One region of the Pseudomonas viridiflava genome, then DNA from elsewhere that is predicted to be linked to it. Evidence: predicted binding sites of a transcription regulator. Region 1 holds the regulator's gene; each other region holds the start of a gene.
The links. The regulator FliA, encoded in region 1, starts transcription of late flagellar genes. The targets are predictions, from matches to a motif close to CTAAAGTTTNNNNNNNNNNNGCCGNTAA.

Region 1 (3,989 bases):
TTGTGGTTCAGCCAGACGCGACAGCGCCGCCAGCAGTTCCGGCGTCGCAGGCGTCAGGTCAGTACGTTCGCGCACCTGGCCGAACATGCTGTTGACGGTGTCCAGTGCTTCCAGGACCACGTCCATGAGCTCGGAATCAACGCGCCGCTCACCCTTGCGAAGGATGTCGAACACGTTTTCGGCGATATGGCAGCACTCCACCAGCTCATGGAGCTGGAGGAAGCCGGCGCCCCCTTTTACAGTGTGAAAACCGCGAAAAATTGCATTGAGCAGATCAGCATCATCCGGTCGGCTTTCCAGCTCGACCAATTGCTCTGACAACTGCTCCAGAATTTCGCCGGCCTCTACCAGAAAATCCTGAAGGATTTCTTCATCGGCGCCGAAGCTCATGGGGGTGCTCCCTAAAATTAACCGTCAACAGACCTAGAAGCCGAGGCTCGATAGCAGATCGTCTACATCATCCTGTCCGGATACGACGTCTTCACGTTTATCGGCATGAATCTGCGGACCTTCACCCTTGGCGAGATGTTTTTTAGGATCTTTTTCTGCAAGGATGGATTCTTCGTCATGTTCGATGCCTGCGAAGCGATCGACATGGCTGGCCATGAGCACCAGCTTGAGCAAATTGCCTTCCACTTCAGTGACCAACTGCGTGACACGCTTGATCACCTGACCGGTGAGGTCCTGGTAATCCTGGGCGAGCAGAATGTCATTGAGGTGCGCGGAAACCTCGTGAGTTTCCTTCTCGGTACGCGTCAGAAAACCATCGACCCGCTTGGCGAGATCGCGAAATTCCTCGGCACCGATTTCGCGGCGCATGAAGCGCCCCCAGTCTTCACTCAACGCCTTCGCGTCGGCGCTCAGACCGTTCATGACCGGCGTGCTTTCCTCGACCAGATCCATGGTGCGGTTGGCCGCATTTTCGGTCAGCCGCACGACGTAACCCAGACGCTCGGTGGCATCCGTGATCTGCGATACCTCCTCGGCCTGAGGCATGTGCGGATCGATCTGGAAGTTGACGATTGCACTGTGCAGCTCACGAGTCAGCTTGCCCACTTCCTGATAAAGGCCGCGGTCGCGTGTCTGGTTGAGCTCATGGATCAGTTGCACAGCTTCGCCGAAACGACCTTTTTCAAGGCTGGTGACGAGTTCCTGCGCGTGTCTTTTCAGGGTCGACTCAAAGTCGGCCATCGAATCATTGTTATCCATAGCGCCCTCGCGGCATGCATCAGCTATTGACGCGTTCAAAGATCTTTTCGATCTTCTCTTTCAGCGCTTGAGCCGTGAATGGCTTGACCACGTAACCGTTCACCCCGGCCTGTGCAGCTTCGATGATCTGCTCACGCTTGGCTTCAGCGGTGACCATCAGCACGGGAAGGCTCTTGAGGCGCTCGTCCTGACGGACCTGGCGCAACAGATCGATACCGGACATGCCAGGCATGTTCCAGTCCGTCACCAGAAAGTCAAAGGCGCCGCTCTGCAGCATCGGCAGCGCGGTCAGACCGTCGTCCGCTTCCGATGTGTTGGTGAACCCCAGATCACGCAACAGGTTCTTGATGATCCGCCTCATCGTTGAGAAGTCATCAACGATGAGGATTTTCATGTTCTTGTCCAATTCGACCTCCAAGCAGTCTTTAACGCGTTCAGCACCTGAACACGCTGTTCACTCAATACTGGCACAGCACACCCCCGGCTGTACGAAACGACGACGGGCTTGGCAAAACGACAGGTACAGACCTGAACGAACAGCCCATCGAGGCACCGCCCGACAGGCTCCTGCCTTGTCTATCCTGTTACCACGTAACGCTCTGCACAGCCGGCTTGAAGCCAATGTGCGGACCAGGCCGCACCTTGACTGTCAACGCGCTCGCCACTCCCCCAAACGCCCTCGCAAACGAGCTGCGCACTGGCTGTGTAACTGACTGACCCGCGATTCGCTGACCCCCAGGACCTCTCCGATTTCCTTGAGGTTCAGCTCTTCGTCGTAGTACAGCGCCAAGACCAGACGCTCACGCTCCGGCAAATTGGCAATCGCATCGGCCAGGGCTGCCTGGAAGCGCTCGTCTTCCAGGTCCCGTGACGGTTCAAGCGAACCGCTGGCACCGTCCTCGTGCAGCCCTTCATGGTCGCCGTCCTGAAGCAGGTCGTCGAAACTGAAGAGGCGGCTGCCCAAGGTGTCATTCAAAATCCCGTAATAATCATCGAGACTCAACTGGAGTTCGGCAGCAACCTCGTGATCTTTAGCGTCACGTCCGGTTTTCGCTTCAATTGCGCGAATTGCGTCGCTCACCATGCGCGTATTGCGGTGGACCGAGCGAGGCGCCCAGTCACCCTTGCGCACTTCGTCGAGCATGGCGCCACGAATACGGATACCCGCATAGGTCTCGAAACTCGCACCCTTGGTGGAATCGTATTTGGTCGAGACTTCGAGCAGACCGATCATGCCGGCCTGAATCAGGTCCTCGACCTGCACACTGGCTGGCAGGCGAGCCAGCAGGTGATAGGCGATACGTTTGACCAGAGGCGCATAACGCTCGATCAGCTCGTACTGCGAATTCCGGGAAGCCTTGCTGTACATCTGATAGCCGCTCGCTGTCATTGGACAGGCCCCGCACTGGTCTGGTGAACGAGTCGTTCGACGAAGAATTCAAGGTGACCCCGTGGGTTGGCCGGCAACGGCCAGGTGTCGACCTTCTGGGCAATGGCCTTGAATGCCAGCGCGCATTTGGAGCGCGGGAAGGCTTCGTAGACGGCACGCTGTTTCTGAACGGCCTTGCGCACGCATTCGTCGTAGGGCACAGCCCCGACATACTGCAGCGCAACATCCAGAAAGCGGTCCGTGACCTTGGTCAGCTTGGCGAACAGATTGCGGCCTTCCTGAGGGCTCTGGGCCATGTTGGCCAGCACCCTGAAACGATTCATGCCGTAGTCGCGGTTGAGCAACTTGATCAGTGCGTAGGCATCGGTGATGGACGTCGGCTCGTCGCAGACCACCAGCAGGACTTCCTGCGCGGCGCGTACAAAGCTGACCACCGATTCACCAATGCCGGCTGCCGTGTCGATCACCAGCACATCGAGGTTGTCGCCAATCTCGCTGAACGCCTGGATCAGACCGGCATGCTGGGCAGGCGACAGATGAACCATGCTCTGGGTGCCGGAAGCGGCAGGCACGATGCGCACGCCGCCCGGCCCCTGGAGAAGCACGTCGCGCAACTCGCAACGGCCTTCTATGACATCGGCGAGCGTGCGTTTGGGTGTCAGCCCCAGCAGGACATCGACATTTGCCAGACCCAGATCGGCGTCAAGAAGCATGACGCGTCGACCGAGCTCAGCCAGGGCCAGTGAGAGGTTCACTGACACGTTAGTCTTACCGACGCCACCTTTGCCGCCAGTCACCGCAATAACCTGTACGGGATGCATGCTGCCCATGTTATTTCTTTACCTTGTCTTGCGTAGACCGAAGCCACATTGGGGGCTGCACGTTCGCGAACGAACAATGCCTGGCAGACCATCGATGCAGGGACATTCCAATAGTCTCCATCACTTAACCTACCCTTTTGCCAGGTGAGTGATAGAGGTCGGCAAACATATCAGCCATCGCTTCTTCGCTAGGCTCGTCCTGCATTTGCACGCTGACCGCGCGACTCACCAACTGGTGGCGACGCGGGATGTGCAAATCGTCAGGAATCCGTGGTCCGTCCGTGAGGTAGGCCACCGGCAATTCGTGACTGATTGCCAGGCTCAGAACTTCACCCAGGCTGGCGGTTTCATCCAGCTTGGTCAAAATGCATCCGGCCAGGCCACAACGCTTGTAACTGTGATAAGCCGCCGTCAGTACCTGCTTCTGGCTGGTTGTGGCCAGGACCAGGTAGTTACGCGACTTGATGCCACGACCCGCCAGGCTTTCCAGTTGCATGCGCAACGCAGGATCACTGGCTTGCAGCCCGGCGGTATCAATGAGGACCACACGCTTGCGCAGCAGAGGCTCA
Region 2 (3,989 bases), 930 kb from region 1:
TTCACCACCGGAAATCACTTTGACCGACTTGAGGATCTCGTCGTTGGAGAACAGCATGCGGCCCAGGGTGCCGCGAACCAGCTGCTCGCCGCCTTGGGTCCATTGACCCATCCAGTCGAAGAGGGTGCTGTCGTCTTCGAAGTCGTGAGCGTGGTCCTGCGCGTAGTAACCGATCTCTGCCGACTCGGTCCACTTGACCGAACCTGCATCCGGTTGCAGCTCGTTGACCAAGGTGCGCAGCAGGGTGGTCTTGCCGATACCGTTCGGGCCGATGATCGCCACGCGCTCGCCGGCTTCAACGGTGAAGCTGAAGTCCTTGAACAGCGGCACACCATCAAAACCCTTCGCCATGCGCTCGACCACAACCGCCTGACGGTGCAGCTTCTTGGTCTGCTCGAAACGAATGAACGGGCTGACGCGACTGGACGGCTTGACCTCGGCCAGCTGGATCTTGTCGATCTGCTTGGCGCGGGAGGTGGCCTGCTTGGCTTTCGAAGCGTTGGCCGAGAAGCGGCTGACGAACGACTGCAGCTCGGAAATCTGCGCTTTCTTCTTGGCGTTGTCGGACAGCAACTGCTCGCGGGACTGGGTCGCCACGGTCATGTATTCGTCGTAGTTGCCCGGGAACAGACGCAGCTCGCCGTAATCAAGGTCAGCCATGTGCGTGCACACGCTGTTCAGGAAGTGACGGTCGTGGGAGATGATGATCATCAGGCTGTTACGCTGGGTCAGGATGTTTTCCAGCCAGCGAATGGTGTTGATGTCCAAGTGGTTGGTCGGTTCGTCGAGCAACAGCACTTCAGGATCGGAGAACAGCGCCTGCGCCAGCAGTACGCGCAGTTTCCAGCCGGGCGAGACTTCGCTCATCGGGCCGTTGTGCTGTTCGATGCCTATACCCAGACCCAGCAGCAGTTCACCGGCGCGGGACTCGGCGGTGTAGCCGTCCATTTCCGCAAACTCGGTTTCCAGCTCGGCCACGGCCATGCCGTCGTCTTCGCTCATTTCCGGCAGCGAGTAGATGCGATCGCGCTCGGCCTTGACCTTCCATAGCTCTTCGTGACCCATGATCACCGTGTCGAGCACAGTGAATTCTTCGTAGGCGAACTGATCCTGGCGCAGCTTACCCAGACGCACGTTCGGCTCCAGCATCACCTGACCACCCGAAGGCTCGAGATCGCCGCCCAGGATTTTCATGAACGTGGACTTACCGCAGCCGTTCGCGCCGATCAGGCCGTAACGGTTACCGGCACCAAACTTGACCGAGACGTTCTCGAACAGGGGTTTGGGGCCGAACTGCATCGTGATGTTAGCTGTGGAGATCAATTACTTTACCTATCAATAGCTTATGGTGCGCTTATTTGGGCCGGGACCCATTCAGGGCCAATCAGGAGCCTTTCCGGTTCGCTCCAGTCCGGGCTCGAGTTGATCCATCGCGCATGCGTCGACAGCAGCATCAGCGCGTTATGGCCGAGCTGCCGGGAGATAAATGCGGGGGTTCATGCCAGACATGGCGCGCATTGTCGCATAGGTATGGCGACAGTTGTATGGCCAGGGAGATATGCGTCGATACATTCTCAAGGGCACACGCATCTTGCGTGCCTGGCGCGAAGTAACGTTGGGCACTGCCTGAGGGCATCCCCTGCTGGTATTTCCGCGCACAGATCAAGCTTGGCACTTTGCAGCCGAAACAGTCGAACGGAGGAAAAAACAGGCTACGGCAGGCTGCTACTGAATCATCTTCGGCTATTAGAAAACGTCACCTTCATAGAACGTTCGCCCGAGGTCGTTTTAACCACAAGTGTGCAAGTCATGAGGTCTGCAATGCTTAGAAACGCCCCTTTGAGTACCAAACTGCTACTTATTCTGATGTTCCCTCTGCTTGGCTTTCTGGCCTTTGCGGGGATTTTTGTGGCTGACAAAAGCGATACGCTCGGTTCCATGAACCGGGCTGTTACCGCTACCAATGCTGCACAGAAACTGAGCGATGTCGTTACTACCATCCAGCGTGAACGCGGCGCCAGCGGCGTGTTTCTGGGCAGTGGTGGCAAGTCCATGCAGAACGAGCTGAAGACCTTTCGCCAGGAAACCGACAAGGCGGTTGGCGTGATGCGAGCGCAAACGACCGAGGGTATTCCTGCGCCGGACAAGGTGCTTCGTGCGCTGGATGATCTGATCGCGCTGCGCCTCAAGGTCGATTCGCAGGCAATCAACAATACCGAATCCGGTGCCCGCTTTACCGACCTGATCAAAGTCCTGATCGGCTTCAATTATTCTCTGGAAGCGAGTATCGACGATCCACAGATCCTGCGCGGGTTGAGCTCGCTCAACCAGTTCGTGGATATGAAGGAACGCGCTGGCCGAGAGCGTGTATTGCTCGGTCTGGCGTTCAACCAGAACCGCTTTGACGCAGCACTGTTGTCACGCTTCAGCCGCAACCTCGGTGAGTTCTCCGGCTATTTCGAAGCTTACCAGCGCTGGTCGCCTGTCGAATTCAAGAACAAGCTGGATGCCGTTCTGCAACAGCCCGGCTCACTGGAAGTGGCGCGTCTGCAGCGTCTGGGTTTCGATACGCCGCTGGGTGATCCACTCAATATCAAGCCGGAAGACTGGTTCAACCTGGCCACCGTTCGCATCGACTTGATGGCCAAGGTGGAGGCGGAGCTGGGGCAGATGGTGGTGGGTCTTGCCAGTGATGAGCGTACCGACGCCGAACGCAGTCTGTACGTGGCAATCGCGATCGTGGTCCTGATGTTGATTGCCGTGCTGTGGCTGGCATCGGTCATCATTCGCAATATCAAGATCGCCGTTGTTGATGTGAATCGCACCCTGATCTCGCTTTCGACCCGTGACCTGACAGCCAGGACTCTTTATACGGGCAAGGATGAGTTTGGAGAGATCGCTCGCAATCTTGACAACATGGCCCTGCAGATCAGCGAAGTCATCCGCGAGATTGGCAGCGCCACCGCACAGGTCGCCACCGCGGCCGAGCAATCATCTGCCGTAGCCCTGCAGACCAGCAACAACGTGGCACAGCAACGTCAGGGCACTGACCAGGTCGCCACTGCCATCAGCGAGATGAGCGCCACGGTCAAGGACGTCGCACGCAGCACCACCGATGCCGCCGAGATGTCACAGCGCGTCAATGCCAGCACTCTGCAGGGCAAGACTGAAATCGAAAACACCATCAGCCTGATTCAGGGACTGGAGGTTCAGGCTGAACAGACCTCGCGGATCATTGGGGAGCTCAAGGGTGAAAGCGATTCGATCTCTTCGGTTCTGGATGTGATTCGTGGCGTTGCCGAGCAGACCAACCTGCTGGCCCTTAACGCTGCCATCGAGGCTGCCCGCGCAGGCGAGCAAGGCCGTGGTTTCGCCGTGGTCGCCGACGAAGTGAGGAACCTGGCCAAGAAAACCCAGGATTCCACCGTCAGCATCCAGAACATGATTGCCAACCTGCAGTCCGGCTCTGATCGGGCCGCCAGTTCCATGCAGGAAACACTGGGCAAAGCGAAGGAGGGCGCGAGCAACGTGGTGCGTGCCGGTGAGTTGCTGGAAGAAATCGCCGAAGGCATTGCGTCGATCAGTGATCGCAATATTCAGGTGGCTTCGGCCGCCGAAGAACAAAGCCTGGTCGCCGAGGAGATCCACCGCAACGTCAACGACATCAACACGCTGGTGGTTCAGGTCAGCGCAGGTGCCGAGCAGACAGCCGTCACCAGCCGCGAGCTGGCACGACTGGCCGAACAGCAGCAGGGGCTGGTCGGTCGTTTCAAGGTGAGCTGATCCAAAGGATCTGTTCTGATATCAAAGGCCTGTGAGCGTCAGCTTGCAGGCCTTTTTTGTTGGTCGTTGGCGCAGGTCATTCCGATGCCGCAACATCATCCGTTATAGCTCGAAAGCCCCAGCATGTGTCGAACACCTTCCAGGCTCAGCCTGGGGATGACGTCGTCCGGTACTCTGGATGTCGCCGACAGGTTGTAGACCTGGAA
Region 3 (3,989 bases), 1.3 Mb from region 1:
ACCTTCAATACAGCTGTGCAGCAGGCCGCCTGGAACCGCATGACGCAAGCAGGCGCGCAGATGATGAACTGGTTCTCGGTGGCGTGTGAGTTGCAGCGCGACTGGCGCAACGATATCGAAGGCTTGGGCAATCTGCTGTCCCAGCGTATTCCGAACTACCGCAACCTGATGAACAGCTACGCAGCCTTGACTGCACGCTGACAGATCGTCGCAGGAGGGCATTTTGCCCTGCTGCATGCACCTCGATATCAAGCCAGACTAAAGCGATGCCACCGCGTGTTTAATGCGCCACGATCAGTCCAGCATTTCCTTCAGCCTGTCTACCTCGCCAATCTGATTCACCCTCTCCTCCCCATTCAGCATCCGCTCGCAATACTCACGACTCAGAAAAAGTATCACGTCATTCCCATCCGGCTCAGCGGCATATCCAGGATGAGCGGCTATCTCTGCAAGCAATGCTTTCGTTACTGGCACTACATGAAAATGCAAATTGAAGCCTGCCGAGAAACCCAGTTTGTAGACGATCACTTTCCAGGGTTCATACGCCCGCATCAGAAGCTGTTCGGTCCTGCGCAAAACACCTCCCAGCTCAGCCAGCGCCTCGTCGGCAACGTCTGTCAGGTCAGACGCCGACGCAACGGACGCAACCATCAGATAGCCGTTGTATCGCGCATCACGTCGATGGCTGACACGCCAGTGCCCTGTCTCAAAGATGTCCCACTCGGTCATATGTCCATCCTCTGGTTCTTCATCTGCACCTGACTCACAGCGGGAGAATATGACAGCGCACCTCAGGCGTGCGAGATTGCAGGCACTTTGTCATTCACCGCACCAGCAGGAACACTTTTCAATGGACCTAAAATTCAGCCACATCGACGTCCTCGTCACCGACCTCGAAGAAGCCTGCGCTTATTACGCGCGCGTCCTGCAAGCCAGAATCTCCAAAACCCTGATCTGGGAACGCGGCGGTCTGCATGTGCGTTATGCCATCGCGATGATCGGCACGGAGCGTTTCATGCTGGTCCAGCCGTTGGCGGGGAATCTGAAGGAGCTGCTGGATACGTCAGGCGAGGGCATGATTTATCGGCATTGTTATTCGACGCCAGATATCGAGAAGGTTTACGACGAACTGATCGCAGCCGGTGTGCAGCCGGAAGACGAGAACGGCAAGCCGCTGGCACGCTCGAACCTGCAAACGCCATCCGGGGGAAGAATCATCTGGCTGCCCAAGCGGTTCGGGCATTTCTCGATGGAGATTCTGGAGGAGAAGACGCTGGAGGCGTTTATCGAGGCGGCGTTTGCGGATTAGCATGTAACACACACATTGCCTGACTGTGAGCAAGCGTCAGGACCGCTCTGCCACTCTGCTAGGGTGCGAAAAATCTTGGAGACCCCCATGGAAACCGATCCGATTTGCCTTGTTTTCATACCTGCGTTGGTAGCCATTCTTACAGCCGTAGAAAACGAAAAAGGCTCGCCACTCACGGAGGAGGAAGTTATCGGCATCCGGGACAAGGCGACGTGCATGGCGGTTAGGTTCAGTGTCGCGCTCAGTATGGAACAGGAGCGGGGCTATCCGGATATCGTTGCGGAGAACTGCTGGGAGGAATGGCAGCGCCATCGCGAACAACGCGCCTGATTTTTTTACTGCGAGCGCGCGCTGTATCAAAGACATATAGGCGTCTTTTCTGCTCCACGCCGCTGCGTCGAGGAGGGCCTCCCACAACCCGACGTTAGCCGCGACGCTGTACAAAATCTCCCTCCCCTCGCAATTCTCAGAATCACAGCTAAACCTAATACTCAGGCACATCATGCACTTGGTCACCCAACTGTCATCAATCGGACGGGTGGCGTCTGTGCGCTCTAAAGTTGCCATGATCGAGGCAGATAACCCCTAAGTTGCTTCCATCCGCTGTAATGTTCAAGGATCGAACCCATGACGTCGAGTCAGTACGGTAGTACTCCAGGTCAAAGTCATCCCCGCTTCCTCTGGTTTCCGCTGGTCCCGGTCATTCCGGCCATTGCCTGGATTCTGACTCAGTCGGGCGCCTCCTCTGCCAATCTTGCTGCATGCGTCGTACTGGCCATTCTCGGCGTGGGTGCCGGGGTGTGGAGTGCGCGTTCGCAACGTGAACAGGCCGTGCGTCTGACGGCGGATACGCTCACACAGCATCAGGCCAATGACGCTGCAATCGGCGCGAAGGCTTCTCGGGCGCAGCTCAATGAAGTGTTGCTGGGTGCGATGCCGATCTGGGCCAAGCAGGTCGAAAGCTCGCGTCAGCAGACCGAGACCGCCATTGTTGAGCTGACCAGTCGGTTCACGGGCATTTCCGAGCGGCTGCAGGAGACCGTTCAGGCTTCGCAGCAGGCTGCGGGTGAGCTGGACGGGCAGAATGCGGACGGCGCGCTCAAGGTGCTGGCGCAGAGCGACAGCGAGCTGAGCCAGGTCATTGATTCCTTGAAAGCCACGCAGGCCAGCCGCGACGAGACGCTGACCCAGGTGCGCAGCCTCACGGCCTATACCGGTGAGCTGCGTACCATGGCGGCCGACGTTGCAGCCATCGCGGCGCAGACCAACCTGTTGGCCCTCAATGCGGCCATCGAAGCAGCGCGTGCCGGTGAAGCCGGGCGAGGCTTTGCGGTGGTGGCCGATGCGGTGCGCAGCCTGTCGAGCAAGTCCAGCGAGACCGGTCAGCAGATGTCGGCCAAGGTCGACATCATCAACAACGCCATTACCCAACTGGTTCAGGCTGCCTCCAGCGGCGCGGATCAGGACAGCCATTCGGTGGCCGAGTCCGAACAAAGCATCCAGCATGTGCTGCAGCGTTTCCAGAGCATTACCGGACGCCTGGCCGAATCCGCCGACCTGCTGAAACAGGAAAGCTACGGCATTCGCGACGAGATGACCGAGGTGCTGGTCAGCCTGCAGTTCCAGGACCGGGTCAGTCAGATCCTCACCCATGTGCGCGACAACATCGACTCGCTGCACACCCATTTGCAGCAGTCCAGCCAGTCTCCGGACGAGGCCGTCGCGATCAATGCCCGCGAGTGGCTGGCGCGCATGGAGTCCACTTACGCCACTGACGAACAGCGCCGCACGCACCGCGGCGAATCGGCAGCGCAACAGAATTCTCAGGAAATCACGTTCTTCTAGGAGCGAATCATGGCTAAGAGTGTATTGGTGGTCGACGACTCGAGCAGCGTTCGGCAGGTCGTCGGCATTGCGCTGAAAAGTGCTGGATACGATGTGATCGAGGCCTGCGACGGCAAGGATGCACTGGGCAAGCTCAGCGGGCAGAAGGTGCACCTGATCATCAGCGACGTGAACATGCCGAACATGGACGGCATCACCTTCGTCAAGGAAGTGAAGAAGCTGGCCAGTTACAAGTTCACGCCGATCATCATGCTGACCACCGAGTCGCAGGAATCCAAGAAGGCCGAAGGCCAGGCCGCTGGTGCCAAGGCCTGGGTGGTCAAGCCGTTCCAGCCTGCACAGATGCTGGCTGCGGTCTCCAAGCTCATTCTGCCCTGAGTGTCCGGGCCACGGAGGCCAGCATGTCGATGTTGAGCGAAGTCACTGCTGACACCCTGCGTGTCAGCATCGATGGCGAACTGACGATTTACACCGTGACCGAACTCGCTGCCGGACTACTGCCGCAGATGGGTAATGCGCCGCGCATGGAGATTGACCTGTCGCAGGTGACCGAAATGGACGGCGCAGGGTTTCAACTGCTGGCGGTCATCGAGCGCGAGGCTGGCAAAACCGGCACCGCACTCAGCCTGACCGGGCAGAGCAAGGCGGTCGTGGAAACATTCGAACTGTGTCATCCGGGCGCCTTCGCTTAGCGCCCGTTGCAGTGTGGTTCAGTGATCGAAAAGGAAGTTCACGTGAGCATTAATCTTGATCAGGCACAGCAGACGTTCATCGTCGAGGCGCGTGAGCTGTTGCTGGCCATGGAGGAATCCCTCCTGCAACTGGAAAGCGAGCC
Region 4 (3,989 bases), 2.2 Mb from region 1:
CGCTTCGACGGTCTCGGTCAGCGGGTACTGGCCCGGCCAGTGCAGCAGATAAAGATCGATGTAATCGGTATTCATCCGACGAAGGCTGGCTTCGCAGGCTTTTGGAATTCCTGTGCGGCTGGCGTTGTGTGGATAGACCTTGCTGACGACGAACACCTTGTCGCGTTGCCCGGCAATGGCTTGCCCTACGATTTCCTCGGCGCCGCCGTCGGCATACATTTCAGCGGTGTCGATCAGGGTCAGGCCCTGTTCGATGCCGCGACACAGCCCGGCAATTTCGGCCGAGCGTAAATGACCTTTTTCACCCATGTGCCAGGTGCCTTGACCCAGCACTGGCACGGTGCTGCCTGCCAATTCCAGTGTGCGCATGTGACCCCCTGTAGTTAGTGAACAGGTCTCAGGCAACGGGGTCTGCTGGAGGTTCCCATGCAGACCTTCCAACCGATCAATTACACGCGGAATTGCTTCAGCAGGTCGTTCAACTGTTCGCTCAGCCTTCTCAGGTGCTGACTGGCCGTGGTGGACTGTTCGGCGGCCAGCGCGGTGCTCTGCGACAGTTGCGCAGCCTGGGTGACGTTCTGGTTGATGTCATCGACCACGTGGGATTGTTGCAGCGTGGCGCTGGCGATGGAGGCGTTCAGGCCGTTGAGGTTGCGCAAGGCCTGGCTGATCGAGCTCAGGCTCTGACCCGCCTGATTGGCCTGCTCGATGGTCAGCTGCGAGGAGCGACTGCTGTCGCCGATGACCTTGACTGCCGCGTCCGAGTGCCGCTGCAGACGTTCAATCATCGCCTGGATTTCGGCTGTGGATTTCTGGGTCCGTTGCGCCAGCAGGCGTACTTCGTCTGCCACCACGGCAAAGCCGCGACCCTGTTCGCCCGCGCGTGCCGCTTCGATGGCCGCGTTCAGAGCCAGCAGGTTGGTCTGCTCGGCAATCGAGCTGATCACCTCCAGCACACCGCCAATCTGGGTGCTTTCGCTGGACAGCGTGTGCATGACTTCCACCGCCTGGCCGATCGTGCCCGAGAGGTGTTCGATCTGGCGCAGGCTGTTGTCGATGTTGACCTGACCCTGTTGCGCCTGGGATTCGGCATTGCGCATTTCACTGGCAGCGTGTTCGGCATTCTTGGCCACGTCCTGCACGCCGTAGGTCACTTCGTTGACAGCGGTGGCCACCAGATCCATCTGCTCCGATTGCTGCTGGCTGCGGTTCTGCGCCTGTTCGGCGTTGCTGCCCAGATCGGTGGATGCCTGGCCAAGTGCCACGGCAGAGTTCTGCAACTGGCCTACCACGTTGCGCAGTTTGGCGATGAAGGCGTTGAAATGAGTACCCAGTTCAGTGATCTCGTCGCTGCCATGGGTTTCCAGGGTGCGGGTCAGATCGCTTTCGCCGCTGGCAATGTTGCCCATCGCGCTGACGGCCGCTCGGAGAGGACGAACGATGCTGCGCACGATCAGGGTCAGCATCAGGATCATGACGACTACGATGCCTGCGATGAAGATCCCGGCGTTCCACATCTGCGCCTTGAACTCTGCGGCCACATCGTCCACGTACACGCCGGAGCCGAGGATCCAGCCCCAGGGCTGAAACAGCTGGACGTAAGAAGTCTTTTTCACCGGATCGGTGGCGCCGGGCTTGGGCCAGCGATAGTTGACCAGACCGGCGCCCTTGCTTTTGACGACGGTGACCATTTCGTTGAACACCGCGAAACCGTCCGGGTCTCGGATGGCCGACAGGTTCTGGCCTTCGAGCTTGGGATTGGTGGGGTGCATGATCATCACGGGCTGCAGATCGTTGATCCAGAAATAGTCATTCTGGCTGTAACGCAACCCTTTGATTTCTTTCAAGGCCTGCTGCTGAGCGGCCTCGCGGGGCATGGTGCCAGCGGCTTCCAGGCCTTGATAGTAGGTAAGAATGCCACTGGCGGTCTGGACCACGTGCATGGTCTTCTCGGCCTTGGCCTGATACAGATCGTCGTGAATCTGCTTGAGCAGGGTGGCTGCGAGGACAAAGAGCATCAGCACAGAAACGATGAGAATCAGCCATAACCGGCGGCTGATGGAAAGACTGCGCATATTCATGATCTCGACCCCATACGTTATTTTTCTTTTTCTTCTTTGCAGCTGACAGACCGACCGGCGCTAACGCCTGATCTCAGGGCCTCTCCAGCTTCTCGGCGCATCATGACCAAACATGAGATAACCGTCACATTTATTTGCCGTGTTACGGAACTATTCGAGCACCATAGCGAAAGGCTTACACCAACAGGCGTCATTGGCTCTATCGGAGGACCCAGAGTGAATGTAGGATCCAATTCAACAACTGCAGCGAAGGAACGATGCAGCGATCACGGAGGATCGGCCATTGCCAGGAGGCTACTGACAGGATGTCGGGATGGACATGTGCAGGAACGACCCGCTTCGGCGGGTTTTTTGCGTTTTGGGGAAAGCGTTTTTCGCAGCGCTACCTGTCTGGCTCACAGCCCTTGAGCACCAGACGCAGGATGGTGCGGGTCGCCGCCTCGTAATCGCTGTCTTCCAGCGTGGCCTTGCCGGTCACGGTTGCGATCTGCCAGTCGAAATCGGCGTATGTCTGGGTCGCTGCCCAGATCGTGAACATCAGGTGGTGCGGGTCGAGCGGGGCAATCTGTCCGCTGTCGATCCACGCCTGAATGCATTCGATGTTGTGCCGGGCCTGGCCGTTGAGCTGTTCGATCTGCTCCGGCGTCAGGTGCGGCGCGCCGTGCATGATCTCGCTGGCAAATACTTTCGACGCAAACGGCAGGTCTCGGGAAATCTGGATCTTGGCGCGAATGTAGCGGCTGAGTACTTCGGCCGGCACACCTTCGGGATTGAAGGGCGTGGAGGCACGCAAGATCGGCTCGATGATGCTTTCCAGCACCTCGCGGTACAGATTTTCCTTGGACTTGAAGTAGTAATAGACGTTGGGCTTGGGGACACCGGCCTTGGCGGCAATATCGCTGGTCTTGCTGGCAGCGAAGCCCTTGTCGGCAAATTCCTCGCTGGCGGCGCGCAGGATGAGTTCTTTATTGCGCTCGCGAATGCTGCTCATGAACCGGATATTCCCTTGCCTGCATGGCGGTCGCGCATGGTAGCACCGGGTTTGTGAGAGGCTCAATATTGGTAGGAGGCGCCACCACGTCTTCGACGTAGCGGCGTCGCGCAGCAAAAACCGAGCTGTGGGAGGCGGCTTGCCGGCGATTTGTCGGGAATCGGGAGCAAGGCCTGCGCATGCGGTGTGTCAGATAGAACCTTGGGGCCGCCACGCAGCCCATCGCTGCCGTCGTAACCTGCGATAGCTCCCACGGCCTGCGGGCAGAAGCAGATGGCAGTGCTTCTTCAGCAGTCAGGGTTTTGTTAAAGGCGGGCGTATGCATTTAATAAATAAGGTAGGTTCCTGATCTACGAATTTCATTCACCCAGACAGTTCTTGCTACGCTGCTGGAGTGTAATTTTCAGGAAGGTACTTCAATTTGATCACTGACCCATTTCGTGTACCCACCGATGCTGAAATCGCCAAGGCCGAGCGCAGCTTGAATTTTCCTTTTCCTGCCGCTTACATAGATTTTCTCAAGAGCGGGAGTGACGTTGCGAATGCCAGTTTCGAACCGGCCGTGATCCTCCCCGGTTCCAGCCATGTCGATTTGTTCGAGATTGCACAAGTGGCATGGAATCAATTCAAACTTCCGAAAAAATGGCTGCCCTTTATTGAAGACAATGGCGACTATTTCTGTGTTTCACAGAAAGGTGAAGTCAAATACTGGTCTCACAACGGGCCTACCAATGAGAAATGGCCGGATTTCTCGTCCTGGTTCGAGCAGGTCTGCGTGCGGTGTGAGTAAGCATTTGCAGCTCTATAGCGAAAGACTTACACGCGTAGACGTCATTGGCTCTTTGCACTGCCCCCCGGCATAGGTAGGATCCAATTCAACAGCTGCAGCGAAGGAACGGTGCAGCGATCAGGGAGGA

Region 2: the regulator FliA is predicted to act here: its motif matches at 1,662-1,689, upstream of CFBP1590_RS28710 (methyl-accepting chemotaxis protein).
Region 3: the regulator FliA is predicted to act here: its motif matches at 1,864-1,891, upstream of CFBP1590_RS02665 (methyl-accepting chemotaxis protein).
Region 4: the regulator FliA is predicted to act here: its motif matches at 2,171-2,198, upstream of CFBP1590_RS18295 (methyl-accepting chemotaxis protein).

Annotation. Positions count from the first base shown of each region.
Region 1 is NZ_LT855380.1:1,907,876-1,911,864, reverse strand. Features, by position in the region: gene CFBP1590_RS09050 (chemotaxis protein CheA) at 1-390, opposite strand, end outside; gene CFBP1590_RS09045 (protein phosphatase CheZ) at 424-1,209, opposite strand; gene CFBP1590_RS09040 (chemotaxis response regulator CheY) at 1,229-1,603, opposite strand; gene fliA (RNA polymerase sigma factor FliA) at 1,859-2,599, opposite strand; gene fleN (flagellar synthesis regulator FleN) at 2,596-3,429, opposite strand; gene flhF (flagellar biosynthesis GTPase FlhF) at 3,545-3,989, opposite strand, start outside.
Region 2 is NZ_LT855380.1:2,841,517-2,845,505, forward strand. Features, by position in the region: gene CFBP1590_RS12965 (ABC-F family ATPase) at 1-1,323, opposite strand, end outside; partial or broken gene CFBP1590_RS28090 (hypothetical protein) at 1,344-1,548, opposite strand; gene CFBP1590_RS28710 (methyl-accepting chemotaxis protein) at 1,867-3,783, shown strand; gene CFBP1590_RS12980 (WaaZ-like lipopolysaccharide core biosynthesis protein) at 3,879-3,989, opposite strand, start outside.
Region 3 is NZ_LT855380.1:562,376-566,364, reverse strand. Features, by position in the region: gene ycaC (isochorismate family cysteine hydrolase YcaC) at 1-201, shown strand, start outside; gene CFBP1590_RS02680 (HIT family protein) at 295-729, opposite strand; gene CFBP1590_RS02675 (VOC family protein) at 851-1,309, shown strand; gene CFBP1590_RS02670 (hypothetical protein) at 1,397-1,639, shown strand; gene CFBP1590_RS02665 (methyl-accepting chemotaxis protein) at 1,937-3,154, shown strand; gene CFBP1590_RS02660 (response regulator) at 3,164-3,532, shown strand; gene CFBP1590_RS02655 (STAS domain-containing protein) at 3,556-3,846, shown strand; gene CFBP1590_RS02650 (chemotaxis protein CheA) at 3,889-3,989, shown strand, end outside.
Region 4 is NZ_LT855380.1:4,083,603-4,087,591, reverse strand. Features, by position in the region: gene CFBP1590_RS18300 (aldo/keto reductase) at 1-369, opposite strand, end outside; gene CFBP1590_RS18295 (methyl-accepting chemotaxis protein) at 450-2,081, opposite strand; gene CFBP1590_RS18290 (TetR/AcrR family transcriptional regulator) at 2,464-3,072, opposite strand; gene CFBP1590_RS18280 (SMI1/KNR4 family protein) at 3,494-3,862, shown strand.